DNA from 4 places in the Sinorhizobium sp. FG01 genome. Region 3 is predicted to be linked to each of the others. Evidence: riboswitches for the same ligand, from Rfam matches in the RefSeq annotation. Region 3 holds a riboswitch; each other region holds the start of a gene.

Region 1 (4,286 bases), on a different contig from region 3:
ATGGCGAGTTCCTCTGCCGCCGGCGCCGCCGCCGGCTGGAAGCTTTCCTGGTGGTAGCGGGCCATATCGAAACCGGCCCCCTCCAGCATCTCCCGAACCCCGCGCATGAAGGGTTCGGGGCCGCAACAGAAGACCGTTCGCTCCAGAAAGTCCGGTGCAAGCAGCGGCAGCTTCGTCGCATCGATACGGCCGCGCAGGCCGTGCCAGCCGTGACGCGCTTCGTGTCCTTCCACCAGGAAGCCGAGATTGAGACGCGGCATCTGGCGGGCGAGGATCTCCAGCTCCGGCTTGAACAGCAGATCCTCCGGCTGCCGGGCACAGGAAATGAAGGTCACATCCGTGTCCGGCGCGCAATCCGCCATCCAGCGCGTCATCGACATCATCGGCGTGATGCCGGAGCCTGCCGAGACGAACAGATATTTTTCGCCCGGATGGCGCACGAAGCTGAAATCGCCGAGCGGCCCCAGCGCCTTCAACGTCATGCCAGGCCTGAGATTGTCGAACATCCAGCGCGTGCCGATGCTGTTCGACTGCGCCTTGGCCGTGACCGCAACGGAAAGCGGGCGGGACGGCGAGGACGATAGCGTATAGGTGCGCATCACCGGTTCCTCGCCGACGGGGAGTTCCAGCGTCACGAACTGCCCGGGCAGGTAGCGGAACCAGGCCGGCCTGTCGGACCGGAAGGTGAAGGTCATCACGTCCGCGGTCTCGCCGACCGCGGAGATGCATTCGAGCAGGAACTGGCGATCTTTCCAGGGCTGCAGTTCGTCGAAGTGGTGAAAGGAGCGTGCCATTTCCATCGTCATGCCACCCGCGACAGAGGAGCGGCGCTGCCCTGCAGGCGATCCTGCATGAAGCGCGAATACCAGTCGACGAACTGCATGACCCCGCCCTCGTGTTCGGCCGAATAGGGACCCGGCTCATAGGCCGGCGAGCGGATGCCGAAGGCGTTTTCCTCGACGATCTGCCGGTCCTGGTCGTTGGTCTCGGTCCAGACATGGGTGAGGTCTTCGAGGGTATAGTCGACCCCTTCGACCGCATCCTTGCTGACGAGCCATTTCGTCGTGACCTGCGTCAGTTCCGGCCCGAGCGGCAGCACGCGGAAGGTGATCGCATGGTCGCCGAGGATGTGGTTCCACGTCGTCGGGTAATGGAAGAGCAGCAGCGTGCCGATGCGGTTCGCGCTTATGTCGCCGGAAAGCTGCTTGCGGACCGCCTTCTCGCCGGACATCGTATAGCTCTCCGCCCCGTTGATCAGCGGCATCCTCGTCATGCGGAACTGGCCGGTCGGCCCGATCTTGAAGGCGCTCGGCAGCCCCGCCGCCTCGCATCTCTCCCAATGGGCACCGATTTCCGGATCGTCCATGGCGCCCTGGACGCCCGTCACAGTCGGAGCCTCGGGATAGGTCCGGCAGAGTTCCGGATGGTTGGCGGCGCAATGGTAGCACTCGCGGTTGTTCTCCCAGACGAGCTTCCAATTGCCCTTCTCGACGATGGTGCTTTCATAGGCGACCTTGGTTTCGCCGAGGCGATGCGGCGCGAGATAGGCTGCAACCGTGTCGCGGAAGGGCTGGAAATCCATGGGCCGCTCGGCAAGGCTGATGAAGATATAGCCGCCGACCGTTTCGCAATTGACCGGCTTCAGGCTGTGCTGGGCCGGATCGAAATCCTCCGGCATCTGCCGGGCGAAGAGCAGCCTGCCATCGAGTTCGTAGGTCCACTGGTGATAGGGACAAACGAGCTTGGCCGAGGATCCCTTGTGCTGGGTGCAAACGCGCGAGCCGCGGTGGCGGCAGGAATTGTGCAGCGCTCGGACCGCCCCCTGGCGATCGCGCACGATGACGATCGGATAGTCGCCGACCTGCAGCGTGAAGTAATTGCCGGGACGCGGGATTTCGCAGTCGTGGCCGACGAATAGCCAGTCTTTGTACCAGATATTCTCCAGGTCCTGACGGTAATAGTCCGGGTCGATGTAGAAGGCCCGATCGAGGCTGTAGCCCTCGCGGCGGGTCTTCAGCTTGCGCAGCATTTCGTTCTGGATGTCCATGCCCATGTCCTCGTTAGCCCTGTTTCGGGCAGGCAGGACAGGAACCGCGCCGGAGAGATGCCGTGCGCCTTGGCTCCGATCCGGCTGCCCGCCGCAACCAGTTACGGTCGTTTTCCTCAAGGCTGGTTTCCGGGCTCTGGAGCGGCCCGAGGGCCCTGCCCGGCGCCTTCCCGGACGATTGTCCAGTGGCCTTATGCCGGGGGTTCACTCCACCACCGTTGCGGGGGCAGCGCCGGGATTTGACCGGCTTCCCAATTCTCCGCCCCTCCCTGCGAAGAAGCGGCACCTTGAGCAATTCGAATCTAAGCGGCCAGACAGGCTCGGCAATTGCCGGTGCGCGACATTCCATTCCAGAAAGACGACAAAGATTTTCGATGCGCGCGCGTTGGAAGTCCTGTGACATCTTCTATAATAAACAATGTGATAGATACATTTTTCGGCAAATGGCGCTTTTTTTTGCAGCGGCATCCAGGCCGCGAAGATCACGGGCCATTTTGCGACATAAAGCGATGCGCGGGCGCCCGAAATACTCTATTAACCATAGTGATTTAGCGTTCGCTGACGGTTCAGTCCGTTCAGCGACAAGTGACGCAGAGGTCGATGGCAAAAATCAGATATTACGACGCCTCAGGCAAACCGCAGGCGCCGGCGCCGAAAACGGCGGGCGGCCATACAGAGTTCCTGCGCACGGGCCGAATCGAGCGGCGCCGGCCGTGGTTGCCCGAACAGCGCCGCTACATGACGCATGAGGAAGTGGCAGAGAGAACCGGACAGAGATTACAGGCGGCGGGAGAGACGACACACAGGCGGATCAACGGCTTTCATGCCTCGATCCAGTTCCCGAAGATGATCTTCCACAGGACCCTCGCCGACAGTCCCCACCTCGGCTATTGCCATGTCACCGCGGCGCGGACTCATCTCGCTCGATCGCGAGACGTCACCTGGGCGTTCTACTTTGCCAACTTCTTCTCCGACCTCGGCGACGAGGCGCACTTCTTCGAACGCATACAGACAAGCTACTCGCGCATGTATTTCGCCGTGGCCATTCAACCCGGCACCGAAGAGGGGCGGATGGTCCTCGATCGAAATGTTCGGGGCAACGGCCTGATCTTCCGGACGCAGGACCCGAAGGTGGCGCTCAAGAACGTCCTGATGCTCGGCGCACGCGACGAAGCGCTGCGGCGGATCATTCGCAGCCTCTGACGCCGGTCAACGACAAAGAAAATCGTTCTGTTTTCCCTCCTCCTCCGTTAAGGAAGCGACGGAAAGGACCAGAACCGCCATGGCCGAAATCATCGATACGCGCAGCGAACCGGATCGGGCGATCGAAACGGCCTGCGCGGTGCTTTCCGAAGGTGAGCCCGTGGCGATCCCGACGGAAACCGTCTACGGCCTTGCAGCAGACGCAACGAGTGCCGATGCGATCAGCCGCATCTACGAGATGAAGGGCCGGCCGCGTTTCAATCCGCTGATCTGCCACGTCTCGGACATGGGAATGGCCGAAGCGCATGTGATATTCGACCCCATCTCCCGACGCCTCGCGGAAGCCTTCTGGCCGGGGCCGCTGACGCTGATTCTCACTCAGCGACCCGAAAGCACCGTGCACGCGCTTGCCTCGGCCGGCCTCGACACGCTCGGGATCCGCATGCCTGAAGGTTTTTCCCGGCGGGTGATCTCACATTTTGGGCGCCCGCTGGCGGCGCCGAGCGCCAATACGTCGGGCAAGATCAGTCCGACCAGCGCGGCCCATGTGGAGGCGGATCTCGGTGCGAAGCTGAAGCTGATCCTCGATGCCGGCCCGGCGGAAATCGGCCTCGAATCGACGATCATCAAGGTCGAAGACGGCCGGCTGCGGCTGCTTCGGCCGGGGGGTCTCGATGCGGCCGAGATCGAGGCGCTCGCCGGCCTTCCCGTTGAGCGGCCGGAAGCGGCCGGCGCGACGATCGAAGCTCCCGGCATGCTCGCCTCGCATTATGCGCCGGGTGCCGCGGTGCGGCTCAATGCGACGGACGTCCACACGGGAGAGGCGCTGATCCGCTTCGGCGGCAAGGCGCTGCCTGGCGAAGGCAGCGCGGCGATCGTCCTCGACCTCAGCCCAACGGGCAATCTCAGGGAAGCGGCCGCCAATCTTTTCGACTATATGAAAAAGGCAGATGCGAGCGGCGCTCGAACCATCGCTTTCGGGCCGATCCCGGGCGAAGGCCTTGGCGAAGCGATCATCGACCGGCTCGAACGGGCC
Region 2 (4,286 bases), 130 kb from region 3:
GGGTTGGGGCGGCGTCTCGACAGGCGGAGCCGGTTCGGGTGGCGGTGCGACGAGCGGCCGGACCCGATCTGGACGGATCTGGATCTCAGCTGAAAGGCCGCAGCCGGTGCCGCTCCATCCGGGCGACAGCTGCTGCCTGCCGGAGAGGAACGGCAAGGCCTGCTGGTTGCCGAGTGTCCTGAGGATGCTTCGGTCGACCCGTCGCGTATCGGTCATATCGCCATTGGGACGGGCGACCACGCAGTCGCAGCGCCGCGTCAGCTGTTGACAGCCGCCTCGGCCGCAAAATTCGGCAGCGCCGCTCAGGAGCACCACTGCCGTCGTGCCGTCTCCGCCGACGTAAAAGTCGAAGACCGTGCCTCGAACGCCGATGGTTCCGGCCGGTGTCAGGATCTGGTAGGCCGAGTGCCCCGAGTTGCCGCTGATCCAGCGAAACGTTCCCTTCGCCGCCGCGACGGTCAGCTTCTGCACCGATCTCGAGTCGTCGAAGACGAATTTGTCGATGACGACCGACGAGCCGGCACCGACGGCAAGCTTGCTTCCATCTCGGAAGACGAACTGGCCAAGGCCGGATCTGGATGTCCGAATCCGCTCGTCGCGGTGCACCGGGTCCGTGACGACCAGTGGTCCGCTCGCTCCGCTGACCTCAGTCTTGATCCGGATCGCCTGACCAATCGGTTCGGCGGCCTTGCTTGGCATGGAGCCGTAAAGCGCGACACTCAGCGCGACAAATGCGGCACGACGCAGATATGCCATCGCACCCCCTCCAGGCTGAACTGACAAATTCAGTGCCGTGGACATAATCGAACATCGTGGCGAAGCATCGGAGCCGCCTCGGGTTCGAATGCCCGTTTTATCACGCGCTTGGGACGGGCGTCTGCCTACCCGTTCGGATTAGGAGAAAGGCGCCGAGTTGGCGACGCACCTCGCGCTGCCGCAACTTGCCGACCTCGCGTCGCAGACCGTCGATTGACTTTGACGCATCCGCTTCATAATTAACGCATTGGATGGTTCCCCCGCACCGAAGCGGCGCGGGAGAGTAAATGGGAATGTGACGGGCGGACCCACACCGGGCGCCCTTATCGCAGCCGACCCCGCGACTGTAGAACGGTCAGGGTTCGCCATCGGGCATGCCGCACCTCTTCCGGTGAAACTGCATGGGGCAGTTGTCGCGGAATTGGAGGCACGCCGGAAAAGCCACTGGCGTGGCATCGTGAGCAGCCGGGCTGGACGCCTCTCTTTCTACGAATCGTCCGCCTTCACGAGCCAGCAGACGCCGGGAAGGCGAGGCGGACCCGTTCGGGCCCAATAGCGCTGGGCACCGCGTGCGCAGCGCTTGCCCGTGACGCCGAGAGCCAGGAGACCTGCCGTCCATCAGGGCATCGCCCGGGGGAGTCCTCCCCAATGCCAGCACGGAGGTTGTCGTGGCTTATTTATCGTCTTTCGCGCGTGCCCGTCACGCGTCCGCTTGCTATCGTTGCTTTGTCCCCACCAGTTTCCTCGCATGGGATCTGGTCGGATGACATTCTCCAATGCCGGTCCGGTCTTCGTGCTCGGCGGCGCGCGCTCCGGGAAATCCAGTTTCGCGGAGAAGCTCGCCGAAGCCTCGGGGCTCGGGATGCACTATGTTGCGACCGGCCGCGCCTATGACGAGGAAATGCGCGATCGTATCGCCCGCCACCAGGCCGCGCGGCAGGGCAAGGGCTGGGCAACGCACGAGGAACCGCTCGATCTCTCCGGCCTGCTTCGTCGACTGGATGCACCGGAGCGCGTAATTCTTGTCGACTGCCTCACGCTGTGGGTGACGAACCTGATGATGGAAGAGCGCGACATGCCGGCCGAGTTTGCGGCACTTGCCGGCTTGCTGCCTGCCATGCAGGCGCGCGTCATCATCGTCTCCAATGAGGTCGGTCTCGGCATCGTGCCGGAGAACCGCATGGCGCGAGACTTCCGCGACCATGCCGGCCGCCTCCATCAAATCGTCGCGGAGAAGTCCGCCGAAGTCTATTTCGTCGCGGCTGGGTTGCCGCTGAAAATGAAGGGTTGATTCATGACACTTGCAAAGGCCCAGTCGGGCAAGATCCCCGCCACGGTCATCACCGGCTTCCTCGGCGCCGGCAAGACGACGATGATCCGCAACCTGCTGCAGAACGCCGAGGGCAAGCGGATCGCATTGATCATCAACGAGTTCGGCGATCTCGGCGTCGACGGCGACGTGCTGAAGGGCTGCGGCGCTGAAGCCTGCTCGGAAGAGGACATCATCGAGCTCACCAATGGCTGCATCTGCTGCACCGTCGCCGACGACTTCATTCCGACCATGACCAAGCTGCTCGAGCGAGAGAACCGCCCGGATCATATTGTCATCGAGACCTCCGGCCTTGCGCTGCCGCAACCGCTGGTCGCCGCTTTCAACTGGCCCGACATCCGCAGCGAAGTGACGGTCGATGGCGTCGTGACCGTCGTCGACAGCGCCGCCGTTGCCGCCGGCCGTTTTGCCGACGATCACGACAAGGTCGATGCGCTGCGCGTCAATGACGACAACCTTGACCATGAGAGCCCGCTGGAAGAGCTCTTCGAGGACCAACTCACCGCCGCCGACCTCATCGTTCTGAACAAGACCGATCTCATCGATGCTGCGGGCCTCAAGTCCGTGCGTGACGAAGTCGCCTCGCGCATCAGCCGCAAGCCGGCGATGATCGAGGCCAAGAACGGCGAGGTGGCAGCCGCGATCCTGCTCGGGCTTGGCGTCGGCACGGAAGACGAGATCGCCGACCGCAAATCGCATCACGAGATGGAGCATGAGGCCGGCGAGGAACATGATCACGACGAATTCGACAGCTTCGTCGTCGAACTTGGCCCGATTGCCGAACCGGCGGCCTTCATCGACCGGCTCAAGGCCGTCATCGCCGAGCACGACGTTTTACGCCTCAAGGGCTTTGCCGACGTACCCGGCAAGCCAATGCGTCTGTTGATCCAGGCGGTCGGCAGCCGGGTCGATCAATATTACGACCGTGCCTGGGCACCCGGCGAGACGCGCGACACGCGCCTCGTCGTCATCGGCCTGCACGACATGGACGAGGCGGCCGTGCGCGCGGCGATTTCGGCGCTGGCGTGAGGTTGTTTTGAGCGCGTGTGAGAAGAGCCCCTCCCCAACCCCTCCCCACAAGGGGGAGGGGCTCGGCTGGCATTTGCGGCGGCGCTTTCGTTCCCAAAGGGGGGCGGCGTTATGGCACGAACGGCTGATACTCGGGGAAAGAGTGCGTGTGGCACGACCTAACCCCTCCCCATTGTGGGGAGGGGCTGGGGAGGGGTCTCTTCACGAGCCCAGCGGGAAGCAACAATGCATCTCCTCCTAGCCCAGAAAGGCACGATCGCCGACGGCGACGAAGCGATCGATCTCGGGCAAAGCCCGGCCGATATCCTGTTCCTGTCGGCGGCCGATACCGAGCTTGCGTCGATTGCCGCCGCGCATCGCCGGCGCGCGAGCGGGAATAGCCTGCGCATCGCCAGCCTCATGAACCTCATGCATCCGATGTCGGTCGACACCTACGTCGAACGTACCGCGCGACATGCGAAGCTGATCGTCGTCCGGCCGCTCGGCGGCGCCAGCTATTTTCGCTACGTGCTGGAGGCGCTCTATGCCGCGGCGGTGGCGGGCAAGTTCAAGATTGCGGTGCTGCCGGGGGACGACAAGCCGGACCCGGGTCTCGACCCTTTCTCGACCGTTGCAGCGGAAGACCGTGAGCGTCTCTGGGCCTATTTCAACGAAGGCGGCGCGGACAATGCCGGCCTGTTCCTCGACTATGCCGAGGCGCTGATCGATGGCGCCGAAAAGCCGCAACCGGCGCGGCCGCTGCTGAAAGCCGGCATCTGGTGGCCGGGCAGGGGCGTGATCGGGGTTGACGAGTGGGTGCGTATCGCCGGCGATGTCGGGGGAGCGCAGACTTCCGAAGGGAAGAAGGAAGCTCGTCCCACAGTTGCCATCTGCTTCTACCGTGCCCTCGTGCAGAGCGGCGAGACCAAGCCGGTCGAGGCCCTGATCGAGGCGCTGACCGAGGAGGGCATGCGCCCGCTTCCGGTCTTTGTGTCGAGCCTCAAGGATCAGGTGTCGGTCGGTACTCTCGAAGCGATCTTTGCCGAGGCGGCGCCGGACGTGGTGATGAATGCCACCGGCTTTGCCGTCTCGGCGCCCGGCGCCGACCGGCAGCCGACGGTGCTGGAATCCACCGGCGCGCCGGTGCTGCAGGTGATTTTTTCAGGCTCCTCCCGCGAAGCCTGGGAAGCCT
Region 3 (4,286 bases):
CCGCTCTGCTGCCCCTCGCCTTGGCTATGCCTGGGCAGGCATCGGCCACCGACGTCTGCGCGCGCCTCAGCGCCCGCCTCGCAGAGCTGCCGGCGGCGTTCACGACAAACGCCAATCTGCGCGATTTCACCGGCGCGGTTTCGCGGCAGAACATCGAACTTCGCCGCGCCAGGAACGAAAGGCGGCGCATGGAATGCAGCGACGAGTCCGTCGTCTACATCGAAAGCGAAAATGCGGCTGCCTGTGCCGAGCTTGACGATGCGATTGCGCGCATGGAGGACAATCTCCACACGCTCAAGGCCCAACGCCGGCACCTGATTTCGAAGGGCAATGAGGACATGCGCCGGCGGATCCTCGCCGCCATGGAATTGAACGACTGCTCGGGGGACGCCGCTCCGAACTGGGACGAGACGGTTCCGGATGAATTCGGCACCGAAGAGGCGCGCGCTCATCGCAACATCCTCGAAAGCTTCCCGCCGGACGGCGAGGACTATCCGTTGCTGTTCGATGGTCCGACCGACGATTTCACATTCATGGAGAACGGCGCGGCAGGCGGCTTCAGGACCATGTGCGTGCGGACCTGCGACGGAGCATTTTTCCCGATTTCGTCGAACGCCACGCCGGCCGACTTCGGACGCGACGCCGAGCTTTGCCGGGCACGATGCCCCGGCGCCGATACGGAACTCTATTATCACGTCCTCGCCACCGAGGAGAGCGAGCAGATGGTTTCGGCGTCCACGGGAAGGCCGTACAGGGAACTCCCCAACGCCTTCGCCTATCGTGTGCGCGACGTCGGTTCTCCCGGCATCTGCGGCTGCCAGATTCCGAAGATCACGACGGATCAGAACAAAAGCACCACCTCGGGAACCAAGCTTTCGGTGGTCAGCCCTTCCGTCGTGACGATCGAGGGGCCGTCTGCACCAGCCTTCGGACCAGCGGGGGCAAAGCCCGTGGAAGAGCGCCCCTATGATCCGAAGAGCAGCAAGGTCCGCGTTGTCGGTCCTGCCTTCCTGCCACAGGAAGAGAGCGCGATCGATCTCAAGAACCCTCGGGGATCGCGTTACCAGCCGCTGCAGAACGAGTGACACCTTCCCTTTGGGCGGTCGTTACGAGGCTGTCGCGGACGCCCCATCCTTCGTCGAAAACGAGGTCCTCGAGCGGCAAGCGTTGCCGCCAGCCCTTCACCGCCAATTCCGGCTGCTGGTAGAGGCGATCGACATAGCCAAGGCACAGCCAGGCGACGATTTCGATGTGCTCCGGAATTCCGAGGATATCTTTGACCTCGTTCTCGTGGAAAATGCTGACCCAACCGACGCCGACGCCTTCGGACCGCGCCGCGAGCCAAAGATTCTGCACCGCGCAAACCGTCGAATACACGTCCATTTGCGAATTGTGCGTGCGGCCGAGCACGACGGCGCCGCCGCGGGTCCGGTCGCAGGTCACGCAAATGCCGAGCGGCGCCTTGCGTATGCCCTCGAGCTTGAGTGACCGGTATTTCGCCTGCGCCTCGCCCGAAAACATTCCGGCTGCCTCCTCATTGGCGCGCTGGAAAGCCTGCCAGACCCTCTCCCGCGTCTCGATTCGCCGTACGAGCACGAAGTTCCACGGCTGCATGAAGCCGACGGACGGGGCACGATGCGCCGCTTCGAGCAGGCGGGCGATCAGCGGTTCGGGCAGCGGTTCGGGCAGGAACTCGTCGCGCACGTCGCGGCGCGTCTCGATGGCACGATAGACGGCGGCGCGCTCGTCCGGCGAAAAGGCACCGGCCGCCGCAAGGCAGCCGTTCGGGTCAGGCAGCATCGTTCGATCCCCAACAATGCGCAACCTCCCGCCGTCCGCGCGGGGCCGGTCTATCTCGCCAGGCCGGTCTTCTGACTTCGGATCACTCGGCTGCGCCACCTTCCCAGATCGCATCAGGAACCAGTGGCAAAGCTCTGAAAATACTCAGAACTCTTTTGGCGCAGACGTCACCGTCACAGCGTTGGGCACGTGCCGGAATTCTACCGGCTTCCCGATTCTCCCGCAGCAAGCGGGCACCTGACGGCCGCATATGGGCACAGCCGCCGGCGAAACGCAAGGCGGGGGCGCCGCGTCCTGCTCAAGCCGGCCGATAACGCACGAAGGCGAAGGCATCGCCGTTGGGCGACCAGTTCGGAACGTTCATCGTCCCCTGCCCGCCGAAGAGTTCGAAGAGGACACGCGCATTGCTGCCTTCCGGATCCATCAGCCGAAGCCGCACATCGAGATCGCGCGGATGGTCGAAGACCTCGCCGTCATAGGACAGCACCAGCAGATGCCTGCCGTCCGGCGACGGGTGCGGGAACCAGTCACCATAAGGGCTGTCGGTGATGCGCTGGACATCGCTGCCGTCCGGCCTCACCCGCCAGATCTGCATGCGGCCGGTGCGGCTCGAATTGAAATAGATCCACGCACCGTCCGGCGACCAGTCCGGGCCGTCGTTGCGGCCCTCGCCATGCGTCAGGCGCCGCTCCTCTCCGCCATCGACCGAAATCGTGTAGATGTCGAAGATCTGGTCGCGGATCCCGCAATAGGTCAAGGTTTTCCCATCCGGGGACCAGCCGTGCCAATAGGACGGCAGGTTGCGCGTCACCAGTCGCGGCGTGCCGCCCTCGGCCGGCAGCAGATAGATCGCCGACTTGCCGAATTCGGTCTTGTCGCTGATCGCCAGCGTTTTCCCGTCCGGCGAAATGCCGTGATCGTTGTTGCATTGCCCGGCAAAGCCCGTGTCGATTTCCACGGGCTCGGAACCGTCAAAGGCAAGCCGATAGAGCCTGCCGTCGCCGTTGATGATCAGTGATTTGCCGTCCGGCGACCAGTTCGGCGCCTCGACCAGCCGCTCCGTCTGCCAGACGACTTGCGTCTCGCCGGTGGCAATATCGAAAATCTCCACCGAACTGCGCATGATCTACCCTCGGTCGCGGAAACGGTTGGTGATCGGATAGCGCCGGTCCCGGCCGAAATTCTTCTTGGTGATCTTGACCCCGGGAGCCGACTGCCGCCGCTTGTATTCGGCGATGTAGAGCAGGTGTTCGATCCGATGCACCGTGGCCTCGTCATGCCCGCGGGCGACGATTTCCTCGGTACTCAGTTCCTTCTCCACCAGGCACTCGAGAATGTCGTCGAGGACCGGATAGGGCGGCAGCGAGTCCTGGTCGGTCTGGTTGGGCCGCAGTTCGGCCGAGGGCGCCTTGTCGATGATGTTCAGCGGGATGACCTCGCCGGAGGGGCCGAGTGCTCCGGGCGGCACAGCGCCATTGCGCCAGCGCGACAGTGCATAGACCTGCATCTTGTAAAGGTCCTTGATCGGGTTAAAGCCGCCGTTCATGTCGCCGTAGAGCGTCGCGTAGCCGACCGACATTTCCGATTTGTTGCCGGTGGTCACCACCATCGAGCCGAACTTGTTGGAGATCGCCATCAGGATCGTGCCGCGCGTGCGGCTCTGCAGGTTCTCCTCGGTGATCCCGGATTCGGTCCCCTCGAACGTGTCGGCGAGAGCATTGAGAAAGCCTTCGACGGGCTCCTCGATCGCAACGACGTCATAATGGCAGCCGAGCGCCTTGGCACAGGCCTCGGCGTCCTTCAGCGATTCCCGCGACGTATAGCGATAGGGCAGCATGATCGTGCGAACCCGCTCCTCGCCGAGCGCGTCCACGGCGAGCGCCGCGCAGATCGCCGAGTCGATGCCGCCCGACAGGCCGAGGACGACGTTCTTGAAGCCGTTCTTGTTGACGTAGTCGCGCAGCCCCAACATGCAGGCGCGATAGTCCGCCTCCTCGCATTCCGGCAGGCGAGACCGGAGTCCGTTGTGTGAGACCCAGCCGTCGTCACCCCTCGTCCATTCGGAGATCGCGAGCGCCTCCTCGAACTGGCTCATCTGGAAGGCGAGCGAGCGATCGGCATTGAAGCCGAAGCTCGCGCCGTCGAAGACCAGTTCGTCCTGCCCGCCGAGCTGATTGGCATAGATCATCGGCAAGCCGGTCTCTATCACCTGCTTCAGCACGATCTGGTGACGGACATCAACTTTACCGCGGTAGTAGGGCGAACCGTTCGGAGAAAGCAGGAACTCGGCGCCGCTTTCCTCGAGCGTCTCGCAGACGCCGAGCTCTCCCCAAATGTCTTCGCAGATCGGAACCCCGATGCGAATGCCGCGGAAATTCACCGGACCGGGCATCTCGCCTTGATCGAACACCCGCTTTTCGTCGAACTCGCCGTAATTCGGCAGATCCACCTTGTCACGGACGGCGATGATCTTGCCCCCGTCCAGG
Region 4 (4,286 bases), on a different contig from region 3:
CGTCGACCTTCCGCGGAGCGAGAGTGAGATCGAGCCGGACGAGCCGACTCGACGCTTTCACGATGCCTTCGTTGCGCATCTGAAGCCGGTGATCGCGCTGCTGAAACGCCGCTGCGGCCTGTCAGCGCGCGCGCAATGGCGGTTGGCCGCGGACAGTCTCGCCGGCGCTTTCCTGGAGATCGGGCGGCGGCGGCAACGGGAGGACAGGGCGACGGGGCAGGCGCTGGCGATCGTCAAAAAGGCCCACTCGCCGCTTGCCTCGCGGCAGCTTCACTACGAAAAGATCGAAGCGGCCTCCGGCAGTGGGGGAGAGCTTCGCTCCAGGACCTACCGGATCCGCGGCGGCTGTTGCCTTTTCTATCGTGCCGAGGGCGGCAGCTTCTGCGACACCTGCGTGCTGCTCGAGCCCGAGCTTCGACGAGAGATGCTGCGGGCCCACCTGCTCGATAGCAAATGAGACCCTTGCCTTCTCCCCGCGTGCTGCCCGCAGGCGGGGAGAGGACAAGCGGCGAAGGCGCGGGGGCCGGTTAGTGCGCCCGGAGAAACCGGTCGTTGATGAAACCGGAGACGATGCCGAGCACCAGCCAGAAGGCGAGCGTCGTCGCAAGCGCGGCGACGGCGAACTCGGCGCCGAGCACAGCCGGCACGTTGCTGGAAATGTCGAGCGGCTGCGGCGCACCATAAAGATGGGGAGCGGCGACTAGGACGAGACCCGCGAGCTTGGCGACGATTTCCGGGCGGAGTGCCAGCAGATAGAGTCCCACGGCCGAGAGTAGCACCGTCGCCCCCCACCAGAGCTGCCGGTCGCCAAGCTCGGCCGCCGGAAAGCCCGGCAGTTCCGGCGGCAGGCCTACGGCCGGAAGCAGGTGCACGGCGAGCCAGCCGAAGGCGCCCCAGAGCGCGCCATTGGCAAGCGTGATCGGGTAGCCGATCATCAGGCTGATGCCTGCAAGCAGCAACGAGAAGCCGGCGCCGGTGACCAGATTGGCGGCAAGCGTGCCGGAAAAGCGGCTCATGCCGAACATGATGCCGCCTTCCTCGTGTTCTTCGCCCTCATGGGCATAGGCGGGGGTGACCGGCGAAAGTGCTGCGAGCATCTCGCCTAACATCTGGGATCCTTTCAGCGACGAATGCTGCTGATGATCCGTGGCCGGCTGCTCGCCGGCGGGCTGCCCGGTTGCAGCCGGCGCTTCGCCCTCGAATTCTTCCGCATGCAGGATAAGCGGCGTGACCCGCAATTCCTGGGCGCCGGTCATGAAGACGCCGGCGATCAGCCCGGCCACGACCGCGGCCAGAAGTGTCTTGACGATCATTGTCGATTTTCCTCAGCGGGCGTGGCCGCCTTGCGGTAAGCCGGCCCGATTCCATCGACGCAAGCCGGCGCTTGAAGGCGCGGGCGCGTGCCAGACGCACGACGCGCGCTCCGAGCACCGGAGGGTCGATTGTTGTATCGTTTGGTGTGGAACGCGGCAGGCGCTCCATGACTTCGCTTAGTGGCAGGGGAAGCCGTAGGAATGGCGCGTGTCGTGTGCCGTGTCGTGCAGCACGGCCGAATTCGCCAGGCCGGCACCGAAAACGAGGAAGCCACCGATCATGAGGGCGATGATGCCCGCGGTCAGACGGTCGCTGAGGGAGAGCGGAATGCTCGAAACTGTAGACGTAGCCATGACAACCTCCGTGATGGCAATGGGATATTCCCCTTGGGCACTATGCCCGTATCGCTTGGCAGGTTTCCTGGCTCGCAGCGTCAGGTGCCCAGGCTAGCCTAGTCACCAAGGATTTGCCTCGCCTTCCCAGAACCGAACCGCCCTCTCGCGGCTGTTCCAGTGGCTTCTTCCGGATTGCTCCGGAACGGCAAATTCACGCTGCTCTACAGTCGCGGGGTCGGCAGTGATTGAGATGCCCAGCTTGGGTCCATCCGTCACATTCCCGTTTACTCCCGAAACACGTTCGCATTCCGGGAACCAACCGATCAGCGATGATTAGGTGTGGCCGCCAATGATGTCAATCGCGCCGCGGTGGAAAGTGGAGGAGAGGGTTGCGCGCATTTCGCGTTGCCCGCCACATGGGGAACAACTCCTGATGACTATATCGCATTGGTCGGTTATCTCTTGGGCAGCGCGTGCGGCCGCAGGCCGCACGATCGACCCGGGGTCCGTGCGATGCTTGCCCTTGTTCCTGCCCTGTCCTTTGCCGCCGTCATCGGATCCGGACTTATGGCCGGGCTCTTCTTCGTCTTTTCCGTCTGCATCATGCAGGCGCTGCGGCGATTGCCGGCGGAGCAGGGCGTTGCTGCCATGAACGCGATCAACGTCGTGATCCAGAATCCGTTGTTCTTCGCCGCCTTCATGGGCACGGCGCTGCTCGGCGTGATCCTCATAGCTGCCGCTTTCATCTGGGGCGGGGAGGGGAGCTATCTCCTGGCGGCGGGCGGACTCGTCTACCTCGCCGGCACATTCGCGGTGACGATGGTCTTTAACGTTCCGCTCAACAACGCGCTGGCGAATGCCACTTCGGTCGAGGCCGCCACCGAAGTCTGGCAGCAGCGCTACTTGACCGATTGGGTCTGGTGGAACCATGTCCGCACGATCGCTTCGATAGCTTCGCTCGCCCTTTTCACGCTTGGCTTTCAACGCGGCTGAAGCCTAGGAAAGAGGACGATGAAACTGGGGAGGATCCAATGGCAGTCCGACGCATCGTGCCCAATCTTCAAGTATCCGATCCGCAACGCGCGCGCAGTTTCTATACGGATCTGCTTGGCCTCAACGTGGTGATGGATCACGGCTGGCTGGTCACCTTTGCGGCGGAAGGCGGATCGGCAATGCCGCAGGTCAGCTTTGCCATTGAAGGCGGATCGGGAACGCCGGTGCCGGCGCTCTCGATCGAGGTGGACGATGTCGACGAAGTCTATCGGCGCGCGAAGGCGGCCGGCATCGAAATCGTCTATGACATCACTGACGAACCCTGGGGTGTGCGACGCTCTTCGTGCGCGATCCGTTCGGCAACGTAGTCAATATTCTGACGCATTGATCGGGGGACGGCCCCCGCTCAATGGATCAGACGGTCGTCAGAGCGTTCGCGACGTCGGCGACGAGGTCGTCCGGGTGCTCGATGCCGATCGACAGGCGGATAGTCGATTCGAGCACGCCGATCCGGCGCCGCACCTCGATCGGCACGCCCGAATGAGTCATCGCCGCCGGGTGGCTCGCAAGCGATTCCGTGCCCCCGAGGCTGACGGCGAGCTTGAAGATCTGCAGGGCGTTCAAGAAACGGAAGGCTGCCTCCTGGCCGCCGGCGATGTCGAAGGAGAAGGTCGAGCCGGCGCCGGTGCATTGCGCGGCAAAGGTCCGCCCGACCGGCGAGGCTTCGTCGTGGAAGGGCAGATAGTGGATCCCTTCGACCTTCGGGTGGTCGCGCAGGAACTCGGCGACGATCCGGGCATTCTCGTTCGCCTTCTCCATCCGGACCGACAGCGTTTCGAGCGACCGGCCGAGCATCCAGCAGGAATGCGGGTCGAGCTGCGTGCCGATCGAGCCGCGCAGCGCCTTCACCTGTTTGATCAGCGCCTTCGAGCCGAGCACGGCGCCGGCGATCAGGTCGGAGTGGCCGCCGACATACTTGGTGAGCGAATAGAGCGACAGGTCCGCGCCGTGGTCGATCGGGTGCTGGAAGACCGGGCCGAGCAGGGTGTTGTCGCAGGCGACGATCGGCCTTTGCCCCTGTCTTTCGCCGATCTTTTCGGCAATGCGGCGGATCATCGCGACGTCGACGAGGCTGTTGGTGGGATTGGCCGGCGTTTCGACGAGGACCGCGGCGACCCGGCCCCTGCTCATGGCCTCCTCGGCGGCGGCGCTGACGGCCGCTTCATCGACGCCGTCGGCAAAGCCGACTGCGTGGATGCCGAGATTGAGAAAGGTCTTGGCGAGCAGCGTCTCGGTGCCGCCGTATAGCGGCTGTGAATGCAGGATTGCGTCGCCGGGCCGCACGAAGGCAAGCAGGGTCGTGGCGATTGCCGACATGCCGGAGGAGAAGAGCGCGCCGGCCTCGGCGCGTTCGTATATGGCAAGCCGATCCTCGACGATCTCGCTGTTCGGGTGATTGAAACGGGAATAGACGAGCCCGGCACCGACGCCCGCCGGCGGTTCGCGCCGTCCCGAGACGAAATCGAAGAAGTCGCGGCCTTCCTCGGCGGAGTGGAACACGAAGGTGGAAGTCAGGAACACCGGGGGCTTGACGGCGCCTTCCGAGAGCTCGGGATCGTAACCGTAGTTCAGCATCAGCGTCTC

What was found. Region 3 has a riboswitch for cobalamin ahead of bluB (5,6-dimethylbenzimidazole synthase). Riboswitches for the same ligand answer to the same signal wherever they lie in the genome.
Region 1: linked by a shared signal. The riboswitch ahead of CO656_RS15255 (aromatic ring-hydroxylating dioxygenase subunit alpha) and the one ahead of bluB (5,6-dimethylbenzimidazole synthase) in region 3 are both predicted to bind cobalamin.
Region 2: linked by a shared signal. The riboswitch ahead of cobU (bifunctional adenosylcobinamide kinase/adenosylcobinamide-phosphate guanylyltransferase) and the one ahead of bluB (5,6-dimethylbenzimidazole synthase) in region 3 are both predicted to bind cobalamin.
Region 4: linked by a shared signal. The riboswitch ahead of CO656_RS07165 (CbtB-domain containing protein) and the one ahead of bluB (5,6-dimethylbenzimidazole synthase) in region 3 are both predicted to bind cobalamin.

What each region holds. Positions count from the first base shown of each region.
Region 1 covers NZ_NWTB01000008.1:175,659-179,944, forward strand. The annotation lists gene CO656_RS15250 (hybrid-cluster NAD(P)-dependent oxidoreductase) at 1-806, opposite strand, end outside; gene CO656_RS15255 (aromatic ring-hydroxylating dioxygenase subunit alpha) at 803-2,047, opposite strand; cobalamin riboswitch at 2,150-2,352, opposite strand; gene CO656_RS15260 (DUF6656 family protein) at 2,648-3,250, shown strand; gene CO656_RS15265 (L-threonylcarbamoyladenylate synthase) at 3,330-4,286, shown strand, end outside.
Region 2 covers NZ_NWTB01000003.1:410,179-414,464, reverse strand. The annotation lists gene CO656_RS04685 (FecR domain-containing protein) at 1-756, opposite strand, end outside; cobalamin riboswitch at 992-1,387, shown strand; gene cobU (bifunctional adenosylcobinamide kinase/adenosylcobinamide-phosphate guanylyltransferase) at 1,520-2,047, shown strand; gene cobW (cobalamin biosynthesis protein CobW) at 2,051-3,115, shown strand; gene cobN (cobaltochelatase subunit CobN) at 3,341-4,286, shown strand, end outside.
Region 3 covers NZ_NWTB01000003.1:279,968-284,253, forward strand. The annotation lists gene CO656_RS04030 (DUF2865 domain-containing protein) at 1-1,085, shown strand, start outside; gene bluB (5,6-dimethylbenzimidazole synthase) at 1,039-1,800, opposite strand; cobalamin riboswitch at 1,844-2,056, opposite strand; gene CO656_RS04040 (TolB family protein) at 2,099-2,923, opposite strand; gene CO656_RS04045 (NAD+ synthase) at 2,927-4,286, opposite strand, start outside.
Region 4 covers NZ_NWTB01000004.1:351,498-355,783, forward strand. The annotation lists gene CO656_RS07155 (ferric iron reductase) at 1-457, shown strand, start outside; gene CO656_RS07160 (CbtA family protein) at 528-1,313, opposite strand; gene CO656_RS07165 (CbtB-domain containing protein) at 1,491-1,667, opposite strand; cobalamin riboswitch at 1,707-1,984, opposite strand; gene CO656_RS07170 (anthrone oxygenase family protein) at 2,163-2,642, shown strand; partial or broken gene CO656_RS07175 (glyoxalase superfamily protein) at 2,681-3,030, shown strand; gene CO656_RS07180 (cystathionine gamma-synthase family protein) at 3,057-4,286, opposite strand, start outside.